2 regions of the Pseudoalteromonas sp. L21 genome follow, and region 2 is predicted to be linked to the other one. Evidence: riboswitches for the same ligand, from Rfam matches in the RefSeq annotation. Region 2 holds a riboswitch; the other holds the start of a gene.

Region 1 (4,437 bases), on a different contig from region 2:
GCTGTTTCAAGTTCGAAACCACTCGATTTTTCTGTTTTCCCAACCATTCTGTTGGTTGCAACCTTAATGCGCCTTACCCTAAATATTGCATCGACTAGGGTTGTTTTACTACATGGTCATGAAGGCTCTGATGTGGCAGGGCGAGTCATTCAAGCATTTGGTGAGGTGGTGATTGGTGGCAACTATGTTGTTGGTATCGTCGTATTCATTATTCTGATGGTGATTAACTTTGTCGTAATCACCAAAGGTGGCGAGCGTATCTCTGAAGTTGCAGCACGTTTTACTCTTGATGCAATGCCAGGCAAGCAAATGGCAATTGATGCCGACTTAAATGCGGGACTAATTGGCCCAGAACAAGCTAAAGAACGACGTACTACCGTGGCACAAGAAGCTGATTTCTATGGTTCAATGGATGGTGCTTCTAAATTTGTACGCGGTGATGCAATAGCCGGTCTGATCATCTTAGTGATCAACTTACTGGGTGGTGTCAGCATTGGGGTATTTCAGCATGACTTGAGCATGGCTGAAGCATTTCAACGTTTCGCTCTTTTAACAATTGGTGACGGCTTAGTTGCACAAGTCCCTTCATTATTACTGGCTGTTGCTGCGGCAATTATTGTTACCAGAATGAACGATGAAGGTGACATGAGTGAAGCGGTGGGAAGCCAGTTACTTGCCTCACCAAGAGTGATTCTAACAGCCGCATTAGTCATGCTGGTGTTAGGTATTGTGCCAGGCATGCCAAGCCTTGCGTTTATTGGCTTTGCACTGCCTCTTTTGTATGTTGCTTGGCGACTTTACAAAAAGACACCACAAGGGCAGTTAGAAGAAGCGCAAAGTATTACAGATACAATTGCCCAAGAACAAGCAGCTCTGAGCTGGCAAGATATTCCGCATGTCGATACTTTAAGCGTTGAGCTTGGTTTTCGTTTAGTTTATCTGGCCGATAAGGAAAAAGGTGAGGAGCTAGCAAAAACAATACGTGGTATGCGTAAAAGCTTATCTGAACAACTTGGTTTCTTGTTACCTGAAATCAGAGTTAAAGATAATCTCAATCTTAATCCTCAAGAATATAAAATCAAACTAGCAGGAGTGGCCGTTGCGTCTGCTCAACTGAATGCCAAGCAGCTACTAGCTTTAAACACCGGCGATACTTACGGCCAGTTAGATGGTGAACTAACGACGGACCCAGCTTATGGTTTGGAAGCTGTGTGGGTTGATGAGAAAAATAAAGCCAAGGCACTGAATATGGGTTATTCAGTTGTCGACTTAGCCACGGTAATCGCAACGCATATGGGCAAAGTGATAAAAGAGCATTTAGATGAGCTGTTTAGTTATGAAGATATTCAAAACTTACACGAGAGATTAAAGACTGTATCACCTAGTTTGGCTGATGCGCTTGAAAAGTCTTTACCAATTAACCTGCAACTAAAAGTGATGAGAATGCTACTTAAGGAGCATGTCGCGATTGGTGATATCGTGACTATTGCAGGCACTTTAGTTGACAGTATCGAAGTCACAAAAGACCCGATTCTACTTGCTGCCGATGTACGCTGTGCACTAAAACGTGTGTTAGTAAAACAAGTGATGGGCAATCGTGACGAATTAGCTGCTTATAGCTTAGATGAAAAACTAGAGCAAACGATGCAAAGTTCGTTAGAACAAGCCATGCAAGCAGGGAAGGTAGCATTAGATAGTTTTGCTGTAGATCCTAATTTACTTGGCCAGTTCCAACGAGCCATGCCTGTGATTACTGATGAAATGAAATCTCAAGGTGTTAACCCTGTGTTGATTGTTATTCCGCAGCTAAGACCTTTACTGGCGCGCTATGCACGTTCATTTACGAAGGGAGGTTTATCAGTGCTTTCTTATAATGAAGTGCCTGATAATATTAAAGTTAGTATCGTTGGCTCTTTAGGATAGTGTAAGTGGTATGAATTTAATATGAATAAATACCCGTAATGTTGCTTTTTGGTTTTTTTTATCTATAATCATTAAGAATTAGGTACTTGTTAACTGTTTTATAATAACAGTTACTTAGTTGGAAACACTAAGACAATTAAATGGCAAACTACACCGAAAGGGTAGGACGCAAAGCTTCCAGTCTAAAACCGCAAGGTCATGATAGTGGGGTTACATTAACTTAGCGGCACGTCTATTCGCCTCTTCAGGCAATTTGTTCCGCTTATTATATACGTTAAAGCCCTTAATTGGGCTGTTTATGATAATTGGAATACGAATGAACAACTCATATCAGCTTGTTAAGGCAACTTTTTTAATTGTTGTAGGCATTATAACTGCTTATGCATTGCCTGTGAAAGCTGAACGCGTAATTACCCAAAATTATGAGCAGGCAACATGGTATGTCAGTGGTGATGCTTTTTATTGCCAACTTAGCCAAAAATTAGATAGTTATGCGCAATTATCGATTATTAGCGAGCCTGCAGAGCCACAGCACCTAGATTTTAAGTGGTTGTTAACCGAACGTGATATCACGGATGTACAAGTATTTGCCCGTACAGCGGATTGGCAAAACAAGCAAGCAATCGCCCCTTCTATACAATTCTTTTCAGCCAATATTGAGCAGCAACAGGTTACGTTTAAACAAGGTGTTGCACCTCTTTTAAGCGCCATTAAGCAAGGCTACTGGTTAGATACAATCGTCGGGTTTGGCGATGAGCAACTGAGACTGACCTTTCCTACAACTCATAGTGATAACGCGATTGATAAATACCAGCAATGCCGTGAAAAATTAGCACCTTTATCTTGGCGACAAGCGAGAGATTATGAAATTAATTTTGACTCAGGAGAGCGTGTTGTTAAACGTGCCGCAGACCTGAGTTATTTAGAGAAACTAGTTCGTTATATTCAACTCGATCCTAAAGTTAAGAAAGTCATGATTGATGGACATACAGATAATGTCGGTTCTCCACTTGCCAATCGTTTGTTATCGAAAGAAAGAGCCGATGATGTGGCATCCCGACTTATTGAGTACGGGATCGATGCAAAGTTAATTGAGATCAGGGCTCACGGAGGACGCTATCCCGTGGCAAGCAATTCAGATTCGAACGGTCAGTCTTCAAATAGGCGCGTCTTAATTCGTCTATTTCGTCAAAAAAGCTAAGGTGTGAGAAGGAATATGGATCAGAAACATCTACTATGGCTTGCGCCAGAACAACCATCACGTGAAATTGAATTGGCGATCAATGATGAGCAGTATCAACTTCTGTACACAGATTCGATCCCCGATGCTATTGGTTATTGTTTGAGTTATCAGCCTGAACTGGTATTAATTGATGCTCAACAAGCACAAATGAACTTGGTTGACTTGGTAAAACTAGTTAAAAGAACTCATCAAGGTGGACAAATTATCACGCTTGTGGAATCGAACCAAGGTGAGCTTGCTTCACAGTCACTTAATAATGGTGCTGTCGACTTTTTACTTAAACCGTTTTTTGCTGATCAACTCAAACTAACTATCCGTAACGCTGATTCTATGAAGCATGGTGTGAGTGACTTAATTGCTGTGTCACTGAAATCACAGCAAGTGCTGAGACTTGCCAATCGTGCAGCACAAACATCTGCAAGCGTACTCATTATGGGTGAGTCGGGTACAGGTAAAGAAAAGCTCGCTAACTTCATTCATCAATCTTCTCCACGTGCAGATAAGCCATTTATTGCGGTTAACTGCGCAGCTATTCCAGAAAATATGCTGGAGTCTATGTTATTTGGTTATAACAAAGGTGCATTTACGGGGGCGGTAGCACAGCAAGCGGGTAAGTTTGAGCTTGCAAATGGCGGCACTATTTTACTGGATGAGATAACTGAACTGCCTTTAGAGCTGCAAGCTAAATTACTTCGTGTCCTACAGGAGCGAGAGGTTGAGCGATTAGGCAGTCATCAACGCATTAAACTCGACATTCGTGTGATTGCAGCATGCAATAAGCCACTGCGTGAGCAAGTAGAGAAAGGCCTTTTTCGTGAAGACTTATTTTACCGCTTAGATGTATTGCCGTTAATGTGGCCAGCATTACGTGACCGAAGTGACGATATTTTACCATTAGCGAAGTATTTTATTGCTAAATACGGAGATGAGAAGTTTCACTTTAGTCAACAGGCAGAGCAGTTGATGCATAGCTATCACTGGCCAGGTAATGTTCGTGAGCTGGAAAATGTAGTGCAAAGGGCATTAGTGATGGCTCGCGGTGTCGAAATTCAAGCGGCAGATCTAAACCTACCCGAAAACGTTAAAGCACTCACGACAACCAGTGCGTCACAGTTAAAACATAGCAAGAAACAAGCTGAATTTGATTATATTTATGATTTACTTAGCCGTTTCAAAGGACACAGAACCCAAACCGCAGAGGCACTCGGTGTGAGTACCCGAGCTCTTCGATACAAAATAGCCGCCATGCGTGAGTATGGCATGGATATAGA
Region 2 (4,437 bases):
GTAATAAATACGTGCAAAGCGAGTGTTAGGCTCAGGATTCATCGCTATTGCAGCATAATAACAAGGGTCATCAAACTCTAATGTAAGTCGCTCTTCCTGCTTATCAACAACCACAAAGCGGGTTTGGCCAAGCTCTCGCTCAGTTAAAATAAGATAGTCATTGAATATTTCGACCCCTTCCAATAACACATTATCACGGTGCGCAGTATGCTCCTGCCACTGTTCTTTTGTAGCAATTGTGTCGGTTGTGGCAGTCATTAAACGGAAGTTTTTGGCTTGCCAATTTGTGACTATATAAAAAGTATCGCCTAGCTTATCAACATCAAATTCATGGCCTTCTTCACGCGGCATTAACGCGCTGAACTCCCCCTCGGGATTGTTAGCATCAAGTACCCAAGTATCGTTCGTTTCAGTCGTAGCTAAATCAATAATAATTAAGCTTTCATCTCGACTTTTGCCAAGTCCTAGAAAAAAGCTTTTATCCTGTTCTTCATACACTAAAACATCATCGGTTTGTGGGGTGCCTAAAACATGGCGATACACCTGAAAACCCAATAAAGTTTGTAGGTCTTTTTTGACATAAAAAACTGTTTTACTGTCGTTAGCCCAAACAATTTGCCCTTCTGTGTTTTCAAGTACATCGCTGAATATTTCGCCACTGGCAATATTTTTAAAACGCGCGGTGTAAATACGGCGGCCTTCGGTATCTTCAGAATAAGCAAGTAATTGCTCATCAGGGCTAATTGCGACTTCACCTAGTTCATAAAATTCGTAATCACTGGCTAATTGGTTTACATCTAACAATAACTGCTTGTCGTGGGCTTCGATTGAACGACTTCGGTAATGGCGCGCATATTCATCATCACCACGAACTTCTGAGTGATACCAGAACAGGCCATCCTTTACAGGAAAGGTATTATCATCCTTAACTATCCGCTCTTTTAGTTCGTTAACTAACGCTTCTCGTAGCGGTTTAATACTGGCAAGCTGTTTTTCACAATATTCATTTTCTGCATGTAAATGTGCCAACACGTCTACATTCTCGCGTTCATCATCACGCATCCAGTAGTAATTATCAGTACGAGTTAATTGATGAGCTGTTAGTTGATGAGGTTGTTTTTTAGCTACAGGGGTAGGCGTTAATAAAGACAAAGAATAAGAATTTTGCGACACAGGAAAAACCACGATTAAAAACGAATGACCCGAGTCTAACACAGAAATAAAAAAGCCCACTCAAATTGAGTGGGCCAAACAATGCTAAATAGCATTTAGGGGGAAACTATCAATGTGATACTTGCTGCCATGCCATGGGCCAACTTTTACCCACACCAGGTTCATAGAGTGGGTTATGTGATTCTTTCACACGACAAAACTCTGTATACGGCCAAGGTTTACACATATAAATATGGCCAGTCTTTGGTTGTAGTACTTTTACACCTGAGCTGTAAGCATTGCATGCTTGCGGATAAACATAATCATACTCTTGATTTTTATCCTTTATTTGCTTTTCGCACTTCGCAATACAGTTAAATGCCACTTTTACATGGGTTATACCCGTGCTTTCTAATGCATAAATCTGATTGAGCCGATATGCTACGATGAGACCCTGCTCTGTTATTTTTCCTGCTCGAATCATGGGCATGTGCACATTTATATGCTCAGCAATTGAACGAGGCCAATTATGAGGCTCACCCTCATCAGAGCTAGTAATAGGGTACTGAAATGACAAATCAGCTAACTCACCTTGCGCATCATAAAAAGTCACAACCACCTTATCCCCAACAAAAAGCTGAGTATGATGATTTAAGCAACCTATCGGCAACCACTTTCCAGAAGCCAGTGACATATGCATAAACAAAGTAACACCCTAAGAACAGCTAGTAGGTACTATCCAATAACAGCCGTACAAAATAAATACAATTTTAGTTTGAGGCAATAGATCCAAAGCACGAAGAATGTGCGCTTTTCAGCGGCCCCGCTATCATAGCTTTGTAATCAAAACCTTAGACCGGAAACTTTGCGTCCTAACCTTTCGGTTAGTTTGCCAAAAACTGAAATGAGTATAATCCTCAGTTGAAAACAAATCAAACAAAAGAATGTAACCGAAAGATATGTATAACAAGCAATTACTAGTCACAAATAAGCTATAAAAAAGCCAACCCGAAGGTTGGCTTAGTCATTAATCTCTTACCGCACGTCGATTTGGTATGAGTTCTTTCACTGAACGGAAAAAACGTAAGAACACATGGCCTACATCACTCATCACAATATACAGGCAAGGAACAAGTACCAATGTAATGAGAGTTGCAAACATCACTGCAAAACCAAGGGCCACTGCCATAGGAATAACAAACCTTGCCTGCAAACTCGTTTCAAACATAATAGGGAGTACGCCAGCAAAGGTTGTAATTGACGTTAAAGTAATTGCTCTAAAGCGTGCACAACCTGCCTCAATAACAGCTTGACGAGTTGACATTCCCTCTCGTCGAGCTTGGTTCACAAAATCAGTCATAACTAAAGAGTCATTGATCACCACCCCTGCAGCAGCAATTAAGCCAAAGCCTGACATTAAGCTAATATCTAAATCAAACCAATAATGCCCCCAAATAGCACCGGTCAAGCTAAACGGAATCACCGACATAACGATCAATGGTTGTGAATAACTTTTGAGTGGCACCGCAAGTAAGATATACACTAAGAACATCCCTGCAGCAAAAAACATTAATTGCTCATTCGCCTGTGCTTGCTGCTCTTCAATGGCACCGCCTAATTCAGTTTTCACTGATGGGAACTCTTCTTTAAGCTTTGGCAGTAGTACGTCGTCGACCTGCTTGACCACTTCACCTGGTTCTATGGTTTCTTCGTCAATGCTGCCGTAGATATATACAGTACGGTAGCCACCTTCACGGCGAATATAACTAATCCCTGGCTTTTCGGTTAGCTCAACCACATCACCAAGCAGTACTTCTTTGCCAGCAGGTGTCGTCACTACCGCATGTTTTAAAGAAGCAAATGCTTCACGCGTTAATTTAGGATAACGCACCATTACACGTACTTCTTCACCACGACGAATTACACGCTGGGCTTCTCCGCCGTAAAAACTTGCACCAACTTGATTGGCAATTGTGGCAAGGTCTAAGCCTAAATCATAAGCAACTGGTTTTAAGCTAAGTTGGACTTCTTTACTAGCAGGGTCAATTGTCGAGCTAATATCAAATAAGCCTTTTTGCTGTTGCAGCAACTGAATAAAACGACGACCCGCATCATTTAAAGTATCAACATCGGGCCCATAAAGCAGGTATCCAAACTCGCCATCATTGCCGCCGCCATTTACATCGTCGTAGATTTGCAATGATTTAACACCGGCAATGTTTGGCATCTGTTCACGCCAACGTCGCGATAGCTCGAAAGCATTATATGGACGCAAGTCCTCATCTACCAATGGTGCTAAGATTTGTGCTTCAGTACGCCCCTGATTAAAGACCAAAATATCACGTAATAATGTGTGACCAAACTCACGTTCTGTCTCTTGATCAACCTTTTTAACCATGGCTTCAATTTCACGAATTGCTTCAATGGTCTGTATATCAGATGCATTTTCATTCATTTCTAGGTTAATTTGCGGAAAATCATGGGGGACTTTTGGTGTTGGTACAACACGTACTTGATTTGACGAAATTAAAGCGAATGTCAAAATCAAAAGGCCAATAAATGAGAATAACACTAACCAACGCCATTCAACACAACGCTCAATAAAGCGTTTATACGGGCCATTCACAAAGTTAAAGAAGCGCTTGTTAAAACGTGCTCGCCAACTCTCAGGGTTAATAGGCGGAAAGTGAGTATGGGCAATGTGCGCAGGTAGAATAAGCTTTGATTCTATTAAACTGAATACCAGACATAAAATAACGACGACCGCGATACCATAGAAAAAAGCACTCTCAGGGCCGCTTGATAAAGTAAATGGCGCAAATACAGCAATCGTCGTTAATACCCCAAACGTTGCCGGAGTTGCTACACGTTTGGCACCGTTCACAACGTTAACGACGCCGCCTCCTTTTTTCTCTATCTCAGTGTAGGCACTTTCCCCTATGACAATTGCATCGTCAACGACAATCCCCAGCACCATAATGAACGCAAATAGGGATACAATGTTAATAGTGATACCAAAAACAGGCATCATCATCATGGCACCTAAGAAACAAATTGGTAAACCAATCATTACCCAAAGTGCTAGTTTAAAGCGCAAGAAGATAGACAACATGATAGCCACTAAGATAGCGCCTTGAAAAAGGTTGCTTTTCATCATGTCTAAACGCGCATTCAAGTAATACGTCATGTCCATCAGTGGTTCTAGACGTAAACCCACAGGCAGCTCTTTGTTCTTTTTATCTATGTATGCTTTCACCGAGTCAGCAACGGGGATCATATTTTGCT

The links. A riboswitch is a leader RNA that binds a small molecule or an ion and turns the genes downstream of it on or off. The one in region 2 is predicted to bind cyclic di-GMP.
Region 1: another riboswitch for cyclic di-GMP. It lies ahead of L3V41_RS11250 (OmpA family protein); the one in region 2 lies ahead of L3V41_RS17780 (hypothetical protein).

Annotation. Positions count from the first base shown of each region.
Region 1 covers NZ_JAKKCV010000003.1:538,958-543,394, reverse strand. The annotation lists gene flhA (flagellar biosynthesis protein FlhA) at 1-1,923, shown strand, start outside; cyclic di-GMP riboswitch class I at 2,056-2,141, shown strand; gene L3V41_RS11250 (OmpA family protein) at 2,240-3,124, shown strand; gene L3V41_RS11245 (sigma-54 dependent transcriptional regulator) at 3,140-4,437, shown strand, end outside.
Region 2 covers NZ_JAKKCV010000007.1:71,311-75,747, forward strand. The annotation lists gene L3V41_RS17775 (S9 family peptidase) at 1-1,173, opposite strand, end outside; gene L3V41_RS17780 (hypothetical protein) at 1,283-1,852, opposite strand; cyclic di-GMP riboswitch class I at 1,966-2,056, opposite strand; gene L3V41_RS17785 (efflux RND transporter permease subunit) at 2,180-4,437, opposite strand, start outside.